2 regions of the Pseudomonas sp. NPDC087639 genome follow, and region 2 is predicted to be linked to the other one. Evidence: riboswitches for the same ligand, from Rfam matches in the RefSeq annotation. Region 2 holds a riboswitch; the other holds the start of a gene.
The links. Region 2 has a riboswitch for cobalamin ahead of ACIOVB_RS00040 (CbtB domain-containing protein). Riboswitches for the same ligand answer to the same signal wherever they lie in the genome.

Region 1: another riboswitch for cobalamin. It lies ahead of cobO (cob(I)yrinic acid a,c-diamide adenosyltransferase); the one in region 2 lies ahead of ACIOVB_RS00040 (CbtB domain-containing protein).

What each region holds. Positions count from the first base shown of each region.
Region 1 is NZ_JBIUWI010000042.1:23,554-31,875, reverse strand. Features, by position in the region: gene ACIOVB_RS17880 (C40 family peptidase) at 1-30, shown strand, start outside; gene ACIOVB_RS17875 (C40 family peptidase) at 252-788, shown strand; gene ACIOVB_RS17870 (PQQ-dependent sugar dehydrogenase) at 921-2,234, opposite strand; gene ACIOVB_RS17865 (hypothetical protein) at 2,303-2,887, opposite strand; cobalamin riboswitch at 3,041-3,267, shown strand; gene cobO (cob(I)yrinic acid a,c-diamide adenosyltransferase) at 3,348-3,959, shown strand; gene ACIOVB_RS17855 (cobyrinate a,c-diamide synthase) at 3,956-5,356, shown strand; gene bluB (5,6-dimethylbenzimidazole synthase) at 5,353-6,003, shown strand; gene cbiB (adenosylcobinamide-phosphate synthase CbiB) at 6,000-6,908, shown strand; gene cobD (threonine-phosphate decarboxylase CobD) at 6,901-7,893, shown strand; gene ACIOVB_RS17835 (cobyric acid synthase) at 7,890-8,322, shown strand, end outside.
Region 2 is NZ_JBIUWI010000001.1:2,387-10,708, reverse strand. Features, by position in the region: gene cobN (cobaltochelatase subunit CobN) at 1-285, opposite strand, end outside; gene cobW (cobalamin biosynthesis protein CobW) at 289-1,359, opposite strand; cobalamin riboswitch at 1,458-1,674, opposite strand; cobalamin riboswitch at 2,580-2,803, shown strand; gene ACIOVB_RS00040 (CbtB domain-containing protein) at 2,924-3,121, shown strand; gene ACIOVB_RS00035 (CbtA family protein) at 3,133-3,834, shown strand; gene ACIOVB_RS00030 (cobalamin biosynthesis protein) at 3,831-4,244, shown strand; gene cobM (precorrin-4 C(11)-methyltransferase) at 4,325-5,071, shown strand; gene nfuA (Fe-S biogenesis protein NfuA) at 5,280-5,864, opposite strand; gene ACIOVB_RS00015 (acyltransferase family protein) at 5,990-6,958, opposite strand; gene ACIOVB_RS00010 (fatty acid cis/trans isomerase) at 7,052-8,322, opposite strand, start outside.

The sequences.
Region 1 (8,322 bases), on a different contig from region 2:
GCTCCTACTGTAGTGACTGCTCGCAAGTAATCTTCCCTTTGTCGCTGCATTCGCGGCGACAAAAACGGCTTCCGGTAACGGAGTAGACCTATACTTTACAAGGTGAAGTTAAAGTCTTACTTGAAGTTTGTCGCGTAGCCGCTAGAATCCTGAATCTATATTGATGGCAAACCGCCTGCGTGCCACGCAGGCGGTTTTGTTTTCTGTCCATTCGGCAGAGAAAGCCGCAGCCAGATCAGGATGTTCTGCTTATGACCATGTCGGCCCGCCTCGCATTGATGTTCTTCGCAGCGCTACTCAGCGCCTGCGCCAGTCGTACGCCGCCGCCTGCGCCAGTGGTTCGCGCGCCGGTGGTGTTTGGGCCTTCCCAAGCCTTTTCTCCTGCTGCTGAAGACGTGCTGTTCCGTGCGCTCGGCCTGGTCGGCACGCCTTATCGCTGGGGCGGCAATACACCGGACTCGGGATTTGATTGCAGTGGGCTGATCGGCTTCGTCTACCGTGATGCTGCCGGTATTTCTCTGCCGCGCTCCACGCGCGAGCTGATCGTCATGCAGGCGCCGAATGTCGGTAAGGAAGGATTGCAGACCGGTGATCTGATCTTCTTCGCCACCAATGGTGGTTCGCAGGTCAGTCATGCGGGGATTTACGTCGGGGAAGGGCGCTTCGTGCATGCGCCGGCAACTGGCGGCACGGTGAAGCTCGATAGCCTTTCGAAGGCCTATTGGCAGAAGGCGTATTTGAGTGCCAAGCGTGTGTTGCAGCCTGAGCATCTGGCGCGTAACCCGTAATTCAAGCAGCACATCACCCAATGTAGGGGTGAGCCTGCTCGCGAAAGCATCGTGTCAGTCGACATCATCGTTGACTGAAACACCGCTATCGCGAGCAGGCTCACTCCTACAGTTGTTTTGGGGCAGGTCAAATTATTTGGTAGAAGAAACGCGCCAAACCTTGTTCCCCACATCATCCGCCACCAGCAAGCCACCTTGCTGGTCGATCACCACGCCTACCGGGCGACCCAGTGCGTTCTCGTCCTTGTCGAGGAAACCGGTCAGCACATCCACCGGTTGGCCCGTTGGCTTGCCTGCCGCAAACGGCACGAAAATCACTTTATAGCCGCTGTGCGGTTTACGGTTCCACGAACCATGCTGGCCGATGAACGCGCCTTCCTTGAACTGCGCCGGCAGGGTGTTGCCCCCGGCGAACGTCAGGCCCAACGAAGCGGTGTGGGGGCCGACGGCGTAGTCCGGAGCGATGGCTTTGGCGACCAGGTCAGGATTCTGCGGCTCCACCCGCACATCGACGTGCTGGCCGTAATAGCTGAATGGCCAACCATAGAAGCCGCCATCCTTGACCGAGGTAATGTAGTCCGGCACCAGATCGCTGCCGATCTCGTCACGTTCGTTGACGGCTGTCCACAGCGCGCCACTGGTGGGCTCCCACGCCAGGCCGTTAGGGTTGCGGATGCCTGAGGCAAAGATCCGGTGATTGCCGGTCGCCCGGTCCACTTCCCAGATCGCCGCGCGACCTTCTTCCTGATCCATGCCGTTTTCGCCGACGTTGCTGTTCGAGCCGACGGTGACGTACAGCTTGCTGCCGTCCTTGCTGGCGATAACGTTTTTCGTCCAGTGGTGATTCAGCGTGCCACCGGGCAGATCCGTCACCTTGATCGGCTGTGTCTTGATCTCGGTCGCACCGGCTTCGTAGTTGAAGCGCAGCAAACGATCGGTGTCGGCGACATACAGATCATTGCCAACCAGGGTCATGCCGAACGGCGAGTTGAGGTTTTGCAGAAACACCGTGCGGGTTTCAGCTACGCCGTCGTGGTCGGCGTCACGCAGCAACGTAATGCGATTCGGGCTTGGTACGCCGGCTCCGGCCTTGCCCATGACTTGCTTCATCACCCAGCCACGGATGCCTTTGCTGTCGTCGGGTTTTGGCGGGGCGTTGGTTTCTGCCACCAACACGTCGCCATTGGGCAGCACGTAGAGCCAGCGCGGATGATCGAGGCCTTCGGCAAACGCAGCCACTTGTGTGCCTGACGCGGCAGTCGGTTTTGCGCCCTCGGGCCAGCCGATCGCCGGGGCGATATTCACCGTCGGGATCAGGGTTTTATTCGGCTCAGGCAGTTTCGGTGACGGGCCGGTGCCGTCGGTGACTTGCAGGCTGGAGGATTCACCACAGGCGGCGAGCCCTCCGGCGAGAGCGATGACGAGAGCGAGCTGGGACTTGCGCATTACTGATCTTCCCTATGAATGCATTGACCTAATCATAGAGAAGCGCGCAAGCCCGATGGTTCAACTGCTCAACCGCGGGCCTCTTTGAACAGCACGGCGATGCCCGGGTGATAGTTGCCGGCTTCACTGCGCAACTTGCGGTAGGCATAGGGGAAATACCAGGCGACGGCGCAGGTGTGTTCCTTCTGTAGGTCGTCGACCATGTCCTGCAGTTCTTCGGGGCTGGCGCTGTGCTGGGCTTTTTGCGGCGCAACAAACAGGCAGCCGAGCTTGAGGTCGCTGGCGAAGCTGATGCGTTTGGCGTCGCTGGTGATTTCCAGCAGGGCTTGGGTCAGGTTGAGGTTGTTGACCCGAGGCCAGCGTTGCGTGGCCTGAATGTAAGCGCGGTCTTCGCTGCCAGCGAGGAACAGATCGGCGCGGGCATTGCGTTCGCCTTCTTCGTTCTGCTTGCGCGTGGCCGTCTGTTCAAGCGTAACCAGTTCGGCCATCCAGGCTGCCGCCGAGAGCAGCCCTAGATTGGCTTTTTCGTCATGCCAGTAGGGCGTGTCGCTGTCGCCGCGCACGGCGTTGTAACGGTCGATACAGTCAAACCAGCGTTCCAGCACCGGACGCAGAAATTCCAGGCGCGGGTTGCTGATGATCATGCCTTGCATGTGGCTCACCTTATTCTTGTGTGATGTGAGATTGTGGCTCTTTGATATCACTCTTGAGACTGTGGCACAAGATTGGCGTCAGATAATTGATCGGCGGCAGTTATTCGCCCGTTGGCCCCCTCTTTAATTGACGCTCCACCCCCAACCCTCTAACCTTCGCGGCTTGTTTCAGGTGCTCTGTGGCTTGCGTCGACAGAGTGAAACAGGGAAGCCGGTGAGGGTTGTCTTCAGAGCAAGTACGACCACGATCCCGGCGCTGCCCCCGCAACGGTAAATGAGTGAAAACTGCGTCTTGTGCCACTGCTCAACAGCGGGAAGGCGCGCAGTCCGGCGAACGCCGCTCATGAGCCCGGAGACCGGCCTGATCCATCCAGCGGCATCACGGTGGGCGATGCCAGGCTTTTTGCCGTCTATTCTTGTGCCTGCCCGCCGTTATCCAGCCTCAACGGAGAGCTCCCCCATGACTGATTCCCCCGAGCGTGACGAACGCCATCTGGCGCGTATGCAGCGCAAAAAAGCCGTGATCGATGAACGCATCGCCAACTCGCCTGACGAGTGCGGCCTGGTGCTGGTCCTGACCGGCAACGGCAAAGGCAAAAGCAGTTCGGCGTTCGGCATGCTCGCCCGCGCCATGGGCCACGGCATGCAGTGCGGCGTGGTGCAGTTCATCAAGGGACGCCACAGCACGGGCGAAGAGTTGTTCTTTCGCCGCTTCCCCGAGCAAGTGCGTTTCCACGTCATGGGCGAGGGCTTCACTTGGGAAACCCAGGATCGTCAGCGCGACATCGCCGCCGCCGAAGCCGCGTGGGAAGTGTCCCGTGAACTGCTGCGCGCTCCGTCGATCGGTCTGGTGGTGCTGGATGAATTGAACATTGCCCTCAAGCACGGCTACCTCGATCTTGATCAGGTGCTCAGCGACTTGCAGGCGCGTCCGCCGATGCAGCATGTGATCGTCACCGGTCGCGGCGCCAAGCCGGAAATGATCGAGATGGGCGACACCGTCACCGAAATGGGCATGCTCAAACACGCTTTTCAGGCTGGCATCAAAGCGCAAAAAGGCGTCGAACTTTGAATCAACCACGTCACTGCCCGGCGGTACTGATCGCCGCGCCGGCCTCCGGTCAGGGCAAGACCACCGTCACCGCCGCGCTGGCCCGTTTGCATCGCAATCAGGGGCGCAAGGTGCGCGTGTTCAAGTGCGGGCCGGACTTTCTCGATCCGATGATTCTCGAGCGCGCCAGCGGTGCGCCGGTGTATCAACTGGACATGTGGATGGTTGGCGAGCAGGAGAGCCGTCGCCTGTTGTGGGAAGCCGCCGCTGAAGCTGATCTGATTCTGATTGAAGGCGTGATGGGCCTGTTCGACGGCACGCCGTCGAGCGCGGATCTGGCGCGGCATTTCGGCGTGCCGGTGCTCGGCGTGATCGACGGTACGGCCATGGCGCAGACCTTTGGTGCGTTGGCGCTGGGCTTGGCGAAGTATCAGCCGGACTTGCCGTTCGCTGGAGTTTTGGCTAACCGTGTCGGCACATTGCGGCATGCGCAGTTGTTGGAAGGCAGTCTTACCGAAGGTTTGCGCTGGTACGGCGCGTTGTCCCGCGAGACTGGCATCGAATTGCCGAGCCGTCACCTCGGCCTGGTTCAGGCCAGTGAACTCAATGACCTCGATATGCGCCTGGACGCTGCTGCCGAAGCGCTTGCCAGCAGTTGCGAGGTAGCGCTGCCACCGGCCGTGGAATTTGCCGCGCCTGAGGTCATCACTGCAGAGCCGTTATTGAAAGGTGTACGAATTGCCATCGCCCGCGATGAAGCCTTTGCCTTCACCTATGGTGCGAGCCTCGATCTGCTGCGAGCGATGGGCGCTGAGTTGAGTTTCTTCTCGCCGATTCGCGACACGCAATTACCTGAGGCGGACAGCCTTTACCTGCCCGGCGGTTACCCGGAATTGCATCATGTGGCGCTGGCGCAGAACACCGCGATGCTCGACGCGATCCGTGCACACCATGCGGCGGGCAAGCCGTTGCTCGCCGAGTGTGGCGGCATGCTGTATCTGCTCGATTCGTTGACCGACGTTGAAGGCACTCGTGCTGAGCTGGTCGGACTTCTGGCGGGTGATGCGGTGATGCAAAAGCGTCTGGCCGCTCTGGCGCTGCAAGCGGTGGATCTGCCAGAAGGTTCGCTGCGCGGCCACACTTATCACCATTCCCTGACGACCACTGAATTGACACCGATAGCCCGGGGCCTGAGCCCGAATGGCGGGCGCGGGGCAGAGGCGGTTTATCGGGAAGGGCGGATGACGGCTTCGTATGTGCACTTTTATTTCCCGTCGAATCCTGTGGCTATCGCTGCGCTGTTTGCGGCTGACTCCGAAGTCGCCTTCGCGAGCAGGCTCGCTCCCACAGTTGAAACGGTGGTGACTGAAGAAATGCGATCCCCTGTAGGAGCGAGCCTGCTCGCGAAAGGGCCATGACAGACAACGCATTTTCCGAAGCCGAACGCGCAGCGGTCTACAAAGCCATCGCCGAACGCCGCGACATGCGCCACTTCACCGGTGGCACCGTCGCGCCCGAACTGCTGAGCCGCTTGCTCGAAGCCGCGCACCAGGCGCCAAGCGTCGGCCTGATGCAGCCTTGGCGATTCATCCGCATCAGCGACCGCACCCTGCGCGGGCAGATCCAGAATCTGGTGGAAGAAGAGCGCATCCGCACCGCCGAAGCCCTCGGCGAGCGCAGCGATGAGTTCATGACACTCAAGGTCGAAGGCATCAATGATTGCGCGGAAGTGCTGGTCGCCGCGCTGATGGACGATCGAGAAAAACACATCTTCGGTCGCCGCACGCTGCCGGAAATGGACATGGCGTCGCTGTCCTGTGCGATCCAGAATCTTTGGCTGGCATCGCGCGCCGAAGGACTGGGCATGGGCTGGGTCTCGCTGTTCGAGCCGCAAGCGCTGGCTGATCTGTTGAAGCTACCGGCGGGGGCCAAGCCGTTGGCCGTTCTTTGTCTTGGCCCGGTCAAGGAATTCTATCCGGCGCCGATGCTGGTACTCGAAGGGTGGGCGCAGGCGCGTCCGCTCAATGAGTTGCTGTATGAAAATTATTGGGGAGTGAGTCAATGAGTGTGGCGTTGTTGAGTGTCGCCGCAGTGGCGCTGGATGCGCTGCTGGGTGAACCGAAACGCTGGCATCCGCTGGTGGCGTTCGGCAATTTTGCCGGGCGCATCGAGCAACGTTTCAACGCCGGTGGCCGTGGCTGGCGCAGTCATGGCGTCACCGCGTGGGTGATCGCGGTGCTGCCGCTGACGTTGCTCGCCACCGCGTTTTCCTGGGCGCCGTACGTGGGCTGGATCGTCGAGATTCTCGCGCTGTATTGCGCCCTCGGCATGCGCAGCCTCGGCGAGCACGTCGAGCCAGTGGCCAAGGCGTTGCGCGCTGATGATCTGGACGAGGCGCGTAAGCGTGTCGGCTATCTGGTCAGTCGCCAGACCAGCGAACTCGACAGCACCGCCGTCGCTCGTGCCGCCACCGAATCGGTGCTGGAAAACGGCAGCGACGCGGTGTTCGCCGCGTTGTTCTGGTTTGCCGTGGCGGGCGCGCCGGGCGTCGTCCTCTACCGTTTGAGCAACACCCTCGACGCGATGTGGGGCTATCGCAACGAACGCTTCGAGCGTTTCGGCTGGTGCGCGGCAAAGATCGACGACGTCCTCAACTATATTCCCGCACGCCTTGTGGCTTTGACCTACGCAGTGCTGGGCAAAACCCGACTGGCCTTGAAGTGCTGGCGCACGCAGGCGCCGAAATGGGACAGCCCCAATGCCGGCCCGGTGATGGCGGCCGGTGCCGGTGCGCTCGGTGTGGAACTGGGTGGCCCGGCGATTTACCACGGCGTATTGCATGAGCGTCCGCAACTGGGCGAAGGCGTTCAGGCCGATGCCGACTCTATTGATCGTGGCTGGCAATTGGTTCAGCGCGGCGTATGGTTGTGGCTGCTGATTCTCTGCGTGGGGGCTGAATTCTATGCTTGAGCACGGTGGCCGGCTGCGCAAGGCTGCACTCGATTACGGTATCGCCGAGGCCGACTGGCTCGATCTGTCCAGCGGTCTGGCGCCGTGGCCGTTTGCGATCCCGGAAATCCCGCTGCGCGCCTGGGCACGCTTGCCGGAAACCGATGACGGTCTGGAGCAGGCGGCGTGCGATTACTACGGCGCATCGCAAGTGCTGCCGGTGGCCGGTTCGCAGATGGCGATCCAGTTGCTGCCGCGTTTGCGTCGGGCCGGCAAGGTCGGTGTGCTGTCGCCGTGTTATGCCGAGCACGCCGAAGCCTGGCGCCGCAGCGGCTACATCGTGCGCGAAGTTCTGGAGCAGGAAGTCGAGTTTTTTCTCGACAGCCTCGACGTGCTGGTGGTGGTCAATCCGAACAACCCGACCGGCCTGAGCTTGACCCCGGCGCGCCTGCTCGACTGGCATGCACGACTGGCCCCGCGCGGCGGTTGGCTGGTGGTTGATGAAGCGTTCATGGACAACACTCCGCAGCTGAGTCTGGCTGCGCACACCCATCAGATCGGTCTGATTGTGTTGCGCTCGTTCGGCAAGTTCTTCGGTCTGGCCGGGGTGCGACTGGGTTTTGTACTGGCCGAGCGCAAGTTGCTCAAGCTGCTCGCCGAACAGGTCGGGCCGTGGGCCGTCAGCGGGCCGACGCGGGTGCTGGGCCAAGCCTGTCTGCAAGACACCGAAGGCCACACACGCCAGCGGATTCGCAGCGATGAGGCCAGCGAACGGCTGGCGCTGTTGCTGGAACGCTACGGTTTCAAACCGCAGGGTGGTTGCGCGCTGTTTCAGTGGCTGATCACCGAGCACGCGCAAGCGCTGCACGAATTCATGGCCCGACGGGGGATTCTCCTGCGCATCTTCCCCCACAACAGCAGTGTGCGTTTCGGCTTGCCCGCCAACGCCGCTGAAGAATCCCGTCTCGAACAAGCGCTGCAAGCGTTCGCCAAGGAAATCCAATGACAACGCTGATGGTGCAAGGCACCACGTCCGACGCCGGTAAAAGCACACTGGTGACGGCGCTGTGCCGCTGGGCGACCCGGCAGGGCGTGGCCGTGGTGCCATTCAAGCCGCAGAACATGGCGCTCAACAGCGCGGTGACCGCCGACGGTGGCGAGATCGGCCGCGCGCAAGCGGTGCAGGCGCAAGCCGCGAACCTTGAGCCGCACACCGACATGAACCCGGTGCTGCTAAAACCCAATAGCGATACCGGCGCGCAAGTGATCATCCATGGCCGCGCCGTCACCAGCATGAACGCCGTTGCCTATCACGACTACAAAGCCATCGCGATGAAAGCGGTGCTGGCCTCCCACGAGCGACTCAGCGCCGCGTATCCGCTGGTGATGGTCGAGGGCGCCGGCTCGCCGGCGGAGATCAATCTGCGTGCCGGCG
Region 2 (8,322 bases):
GTAGCGCCAATACGCAATGCCGCCGTGCAGCGAGATCAGAATCACCTTGGCATGGCGCAACACTTCGTCGACGTACAAATCGACCGAGGCGTGATTCTGCACCTGCATCGGGTTGGCCAGACGCAGGCTCGGATAATCCTCGGGCAACTGCTGCGCGGCTTCGGCGAGCAGCGCCAGGCTGGAGTCGCCGCTGCACAGGATCACCAGCTCGGCGGGGGTTTGGCCAAGGTCGGCAATGTTGTCATCCGACACGAAACCGCCGGGCTGGGTCCTGAGCAGGTGCATGGCTTAAACGCTAAGCGCAGCGCGCAGTTGCGCTTCGAGTTGAGCGGCGTCGAGTTCCTGACCGATCAACACCAGACGCGTGACGCGCGCTTCTTCGGCGCCCCACTGACGGTCGAAATGCTTGTCGAAACGCGTGCCCACGCCTTGAATCAGCAAGCGCATCGGCTTGTTCGGGATCGCTGCAAAACCCTTCACACGCAGGATGCCGTGCTGGACCACCAGTTGCGTCAGGGCGTCGAGCAGCAGGCTTTCGTCGGCTTGCGGCAGCTCGATGGAGATCGAATCGAAAGCGTCGTGATCGTGGTCATCATGGTCGTCGTCACCGTCGTGGTGGTGATCGTGATGGCTGTGGCGGCTGTCGATGTGTTCTTCGGAACCGGCGCCGAGGCCGATCAGCACGTCCAGCGGCAGGCGACCGTTGCTGGCTTCGACGATTTTGACTGCTGGCGGCAGTTCTTCGGCGACTTCAAGGCGTACGCGCGCAAGGTCTTCCGGGCTGGTCTGATCGGCCTTGTTGAGGATGACCAGATCGGCGCTGGCCAGTTGGTCGGCGAACAGCTCGTGCAGCGGCGATTCGTGGTCCAGGTTCGGGTCGAGTTTGCGCTGGGCGTCGACCTGATCCGGGAACGCGGCGAAGGTGCCAGCAGCCACGGCCGGGCTGTCGACCACGGTGATCACCGCGTCAACGGTGCAGGCGCTGCGGATTTCCGGCCATTGGAAGGCTTGTACCAGTGGTTTTGGCAGGGCCAGACCGGAGGTTTCGATGAGGATGTGGTCGAGGTCGCCACGACGGGCAACCAGTTCGCGCATCACCGGGAAGAACTCTTCCTGAACGGTGCAACACAGGCAGCCGTTGGCCAGTTCGTAAACGCGACCGTTGGCTTCTTCTTCGGTGCAGCCGATGGTGCATTGCTTGAGGATCTCACCATCGATGCCCAGCTCGCCGAACTCGTTGACGATCACCGCGATGCGGCGGCCCTGAGCGTTGTCGAGCATGTGCCGCAGCAACGTGGTTTTGCCCGAGCCGAGGAAGCCGGTGACGATGGTGACGGGGAGTTTGGCCAGTGTTTTCATCGGATGCCCTTTGGCAAGGTGGCGGGCATACGGGACGAGAACCGGCAACGCGAGCACGCGCCGGAAGCATTCGCCACCGGATCACCCCGCCCGGTTGTAGTGAGAATCTGTGACGAGGCAGGTCTCCTGGCTGACGGTGTTCAGGCGTTGGGGCCTGGCGTTTGCTGCGCCTTCCCGCTGGCGCCCTTTTGCAGGGGCTGGCAGTGGCGTGGCAGCGAACATCACCGTTCACAGTTGCGGGGGCAGCCGCGGCTTTGACCGCGTTCCCTTCTTAGCTTCGGCACGCGCCGAAGAACCTCGAAAGCGCAAGGCTACGCATGGTGTGGGGGCGGGTCAATGTTTGGATTGGGGGCATATCCGTTGCTGCGGTAGCGGCTGCTTAGGGTTCCGCCCTTACGGCGGGTCACTTTTGGCAAACGCCCCAAAAGTAACCAAAAGGGCTGCTCCCTGACGTACGGCACTTCGCTGAGGCTCAGTGTTCCCTCGCTACGGTGTCCATCCGGGGGCATCGCCTCCGGTTTGCTTCGCTGCACCTCCTCTCGATGGATGCGGCCTCGCCGCACGGCGCTGCGCGCCAACCCCCCGGATGAACACCTTCGCTCGGCCTGCCGATGGGCTGAAGAGCAAGATCAAAAGCCAAAGCCAAAGCCAAAGCCAAAGCCAAAACAGATCAAAAGATCGCAGCTTCGGAAGCTCGCAAGGAATGAGTACACCCACCAGAGCTTGGTCGGCTGTCAGGCCGCCATCGCTGGCAAGCCAGCTCCAACAGGGATTGGGTACATTTGATAGAGATTGGTCGGCTCGTAGGCCGCCATCGCCAGCAGGCTGGCTCCCACAGTTTCGAGCCGCGCGAACCCTGCGGCGCATGCCGCCCCACTCAACACAATGAGCGTTAGCTCGAGTACCGCTCTTGACCTAAAACGCCCGTCGGCAGGCTGAGTGGAGGGATTGATCCGGGGGTGGGAGCGCAGCGACCGTTCGACGCAGTCGAACACATCGAGAGGAGGTGCAGCGCAGCAAACCGGAGGCGATGCGCCCGGATCGATCCCGGAGCGAAGGAACCCGAGCCACAGCGAGGGCCGAACGTCAGGGCACAGACCTTTGGTTACTTTGGGGCGTTTGCCAAAGTGACCCGCCGTAAGGGCGGAACCGTAATAAGCCATCACCGCAGCAACGGATATGCCCCCATTCAATTGACTCAAATCCCCCCAACATGCTCTCCTACGCAACTTGTTACGGGTGCCCTTCACAGGGTGAAACGGGAAACCGGTGAATCATGTGCTTTACTCTAAAGCCATGTCAGTCCGGTGCTGCCCCCGCAACGGTAAGCGAGAGAAGCGTCGAATCCACTGTGCCATGACGGCATGGGAAGGTGACGCTTGCAGGTCGGCCTGACGCCAACCCCTCGTGAGCCCGGAGACCGGCCCGCAACACACAGTGCGCACTTGCGTCGCTGAACATAACAAACCCGCGGTGGGCGGGCGCTGTTCGAACCCCTGCGTGCCCGATTCGCAGGGGTTTTCATGCGCTCTATTACCCCGCTGACATTCCAGAGGGAAGCGCCATGTCGATCATCAGCAGCACCGGCAGCAACACGGATAAAATCGCCAGCACCAGCACCCTGAGCCAACGCCTGACCGCCGCCATCTTCGCGTCGATCCTCGGCGCCAGCCTGGTTTACTTCGCCGGTTTCTCGCACATCGAAGCAGTGCACAACGCCGCCCACGATACCCGCCACAGCGCCGCGTTCCCGTGCCACTGAGACCTGCCGACATGATCAAGCGAATTGCGCAAACCGCAGGTTTCACCGGTCTTCTGGCCGCCCTGCTCCTTACGCTGCTGCAAAGTTTCTGGGTTTCGCCGCTGATTCTGCAGGCCGAGACCTACGAAAAATCCGAACCGGCGGCTGAGGTTCACGAACACGCTGCCGGTGCCACTGCCCATACTCACGATGCTGAAGCGTGGGAGCCGGAAGACGGCTGGCAGCGCCTGGTATCGACCACCGGCGGCAATCTGGTGGTGGCCGTGGGTTTTGCCCTGATGCTTGCCGGCCTGTACACCCTGCGTGCACCGACCAAGACTTCGCAAGGTCTGCTCTGGGGTCTGGCCGGTTACGCTACGTTCGTTCTGGCACCGACCCTGGGCTTGCCGCCTGAATTGCCAGGCACTGCTGCGGCGGATCTGGCTTCACGGCAGCTCTGGTGGATCAGCACAGCCGCCTCCACCGCCGCAGGTCTGGCGTTGATCGCGTTCAGCCGTCACTGGCTGATGAAGATCCTCGGTGTGGCGATCCTTGCCGTGCCGCATGTGATTGGCGCCCCGCAACCGGAAGTGCATTCGATGCTGGCGCCAGAAGCCCTCGAAGCACAGTTCAAAATCGCTTCGCAGTTGACCAACGTGGCGTTCTGGCTGGCCCTGGGCCTGATCAGTGCCTGGTTGTTCCGCCGCAAAAGCGATGGCCACTACCACGCATGACGAATAACCGCGCAGCGCCGACTTTCGTGGTCGGTCTGGGCTGCCAGCGCGGCTGCCCCGCCAGCACGCTGCGCGCGTTACTCGATCAAGCCTTGCAGGCCCATCGCATCGAACTGGAAGCAGTCAAAGCCCTGGCAAGTATCGACTTGAAGCGTGATGAGCCGGGCTTACAAGAACTCGCCGCACAATTGGCCTTGCCGTTGCTGTACTTCAGCAGTGAACAATTGGCCAGTTACCAGCAACAGCTCAGTCACCACTCGCAGATCGCCTATGAACGCACCGGTTGCTATGGAGTAGCGGAAAGTGCGGCGTTGGCACTGGCTGAACAACTGATTCAGGCACCGGCCAAACTGCTGATCTCCCGGCAAAAGTACGCGCAGGCGACGCTCGCATTGGCCGGCGCCGCGTAAAATCCCGATAATCCCTGCCATCGATCATGAGCGATCTTCATCTGAAGCATTGCTGCGCCTCTTTTCCAAAGGATTCAACGATGACTGTTTACTTCATCGGCGCCGGCCCCGGCGACCCGGAACTGATCACCGTCAAAGGTCAGCGGCTGATCCGCAGTTGCCCGGTGATCATCTACGCAGGTTCGCTGGTGCCGGCGGCGGTGCTCGACGGTCATCAGGCAGAAACCGTGATAAACAGCGCGGAGCTGCATCTGGAACAGATCATCGACCTGATCAAAGCCGCCCATGCCAAGGGCCAGGATGTGGCGCGAGTACATTCCGGCGATCCGAGCCTGTATGGCGCGATTGGCGAGCAGATTCGCTATTTGCGTGAGCTGGATATTCCGTTCGAAATCATTCCAGGGGTGACGGCTACCGCCGCGTGCGCAGCATTGCTGGGTGCCGAACTGACTCTGCCCGATGTCTCACAGAGCGTGATTCTGACCCGCTATGCCGACAAAACCGCAATGCCGGCGGGCGAGGAGCTGGGCAGTTTGGCGCAGCATGGCGCGACGATGGCGATTCATCTGGGGGTCAATCATTTGGAGAAGATCCTCGCTGAACTACTCCCCCATTACGGCGCGGATTGCCCGATTGCAGTGATTCACCGGGCAACATGGCCGGATCAGGATTGGGTGGTGGGAACAATCGAGGATATTGCCGAGAAGGTAGTGGCCAAGGGGTTTCGGCGCACGGCATTGATTCTGGTTGGGCGGGTGTTGGGGAGTGAGGTGTTTAGCGAGTCATCGCTGTATCGCGCGGGGCATGTGCATCTTTATCGACCCTGATTTGAAGGACTTTTGTGGCCAGACACAAAACCTGTGGAGAGGGGATTTATCCCCGATGAACTGCGCAGCAGTTCCAGTTTTGGGGCTGCTTCGCACCCCATCGGGGATAAATCCCCTCGCCACAAAGTCATTAGTCACTCATTAATCGCAGGCACAAAAAACGGCGCTCACGGGGCGCCGTTTTTTATGTTCGCAGTGAACACCTTACTTAGTAGTAGGCGTTTTCTTTCTGCGTGTGGTCGGTCACGTCGCGAACGCCCTTGAGCTCAGGAATACGCTCGAGCAACGTGCGCTCGATGCCTTCCTTCAACGTCACGTCGGCCTGACCGCAGCCTTGGCAACCGCCGCCAAACTGCAGCACGGCGATGCCGTCTTCAACCACATCGATCAGGCTGACCTGACCGCCGTGGCTGGCCAGCCCCGGGTTGATTTCGGTTTGCAGGTAGTAATTGATGCGCTCGTTGACCGGGCTGTCGGCGTTGACCATCGGTACTTTGGCGTTTGGCGCCTTGATGGTCAGCTGGCCGCCCATGCGATCAGTGGCATAGTCGACTACCGCGTCATCCAGGAATGCTTCGCTGAACGAATCGATATAAGCGGTGAAGCTTTTCAGCCCCAGCGCGGTGTCTTCAGGTTTTTCTTCGCCCGGCTTGCAGTAGGCAATGCAGGTTTCGGCGTACTGGGTGCCAGGCTGGGTGATGAAGACGCGGATACCGATACCCGGGGTGTTCTGCTTGGAGAGCAGATCGGCCAGGTAATCGTGGGCGGCGTCGGTAATGGTAATAGCGGTCATGGAAACTCCTCGCAGGCTTGTGGCGGAGTTTACGCCAATCGGCGCGCCGGACAAAGTCCCAGTATTTTTGTCAGGAAAGCGAACCAGACGCATCAGGCTTGCGACGGTCGCTCACGCCAATGCTGCTAGTGCCGATATCCGGCCCTTTCGATCCAGCGGTAACTGGCCCAGCTGCCGCCGGCGATCAACACCAGACAAACCGCGATCACCCCGTGCGGGTTGAGCGAGTGACGCTGTGCCAGATAATGCCCAAGCATCAACACCAGCGTATGCAGTAGATAGACGGAATAGGAGCAGTCGCCCAACGCTTTGAGCAGCCGACTGTTTTTGGCAAAGCGCTCAAGGGACAGCGCCGCCGTCACCAGCACTGCACCCGGAACGCCCCAGGCCAATACCTGCGATTCGCCGAACCAGTAATAGATCGCCAGCAGTGCCATGGCGATTGCCAGAATCGGCAGCCAAAGACCCGGCCTGATCCAGCCGCGGTGATAAAGCATGCCAACGCCCATTCCCAGCAAAAACTCGAAGACCAGTTCCGAACGGTAAAACTCACTGATCCAGCCCAAGGCGGTCAGCCCATAGCAAACGCATAACAACAGAAACGCGACCACTGCTATCCGCGCATTGAGCGGGAACAGCAATGCGCCGGCAAACAGCAGGTAAAAAAGCATTTCGAAGTTCAGCGTCCATCCGACGTTCAACGTCGGGTAAACACCGAAGCCGCCGGGGTTTTCGCTGGCGACGAACAACAGCGACAACAGAAAATTCGTCCAGCCCAGCCGTTCATCGGGGAACGCCTCCGGAATTACCATCAGCAACAGTGCCGCCAGGAGCGTGTAAAACCAGTAAGCCGGCGCGATACGCATCAACCGCATTGTCATGAATTGCCTGGGTGTCAGGTCTTTGTCCGCCGTCGACAAATACATCACAAGGCCACTGATGACGAAAAATACATCGACGCCCGCCGCCCCTTGGTCGACAAACACTCGACCTACTGGCCCATCAGGCTCGAAGTTATAGAAAATCTGCATGACGTGATGCCCCACCACCATCCAGGCGGCCAGTGCGCGCAGCGCTTGCACTGAAATCAACATCGACGGCCCTCCATTGCAAAACTTTATAATTGACCACTTTGTAGGGGCTACGGGCGCCTCAAGAAGTTGGGACTGCCCGCGCACCTTAATCGATCAAAGATTCTCATAGCGGTTCATGTCCAGCACACCCTCTTCCACCGGTTCGGTCTCGTGCATGGATTGGCTCAGATCGTGGAAATAGAACCAGAATTGCGGATGACTGCGGCGAATTCCCCAGCGCTCGACGATTTTCTCAAAGCGGTTGGCGTCTTTAGCGTTTTCCATCGCATCGACAAACTCAGAGACCTGGTCTGCGGGAATGTTGAACATGAAGTTCGGATAGCTGCTCAGCACGCCGGGATAAATGGTCAAGGTGTCCAAACCCGGCTGATACCGCAGCGATTCACCAAGCAAAAACGCCACGTTGCTGTGCGCGCGGTTGCGCAACAGGCTGTAAACCTCGCGTTTGCCGCTGGCAGTCTCGATGCGCAACATCGTCGCTTCCGGTAACTGTTCGATAACCTTCAGGCCAGCGGCCGGACGCGATGCCAGGCGACTCAGCGCCTGTTCGGCATTTTGCAGCGCGGGATCGATATTCGGCCGCGAGCAGTAAGCGCCGTCGCAGCGGTTGATCGGATCAGGTCGCGCGTTGAGATCGCCATAACGCGACAACAATTGCATGGCGAAATCGTACTTCGGATCTTTCTCATCCAGTTTCAGCCCGGTCGGCTTGTCGTCGTCGATGGCTTCGTAATCGAGCCACATCTTGAACTGGCCGCTGCTCTGATACCAATCGTCGAGGTAGTCCTCGCGGGAGTCGGCTGGCATCAGGCGCAGGAAGTTCTGCTCGGCGCCGTTGCGGATCAGGTCGAAATACAGGCGTGTTTGCGCCTGATGTGAGACGTTGCCGAACACATCGAAGTTGACCGCCAACTGGTAATAAGTGCGTTCCAGCAGCGGATAGTCAAACAGCCACATGGTTTGCGGCACTTCGCCGATCAAGCCTTTGGTCACCGAGGCGCTGTCGAAGTGACGGAAGATGCTCAGCAGCGCGTTGTCGTTGCCGGCCCACAGGGTCGACCAGCTCGGCGCCGGCAAATCGGCATAGCTGTCGCGGCGCAGGGCTTCATATTCGTTACGTTTGTCACGGTAATTGCGCCACAAGCCCAGGACGCTGCCGACATCGTCGTTCTGCCCGGGCATCGCCAGCAACGGTGTGGCCTGGCCGCGATAGTTCGGGTCGGTGATATAGAGGTCATGCTCCGGCGCCTGGAACAGCGCCCAGAAGTTATCGCGGATCACGTCGGTGGCGATCTGGCCACGGCACACCGGACCGCGAATAAACGTGCGGACGAAGTATTCGGCGTTATCGAGCATGAACTGAT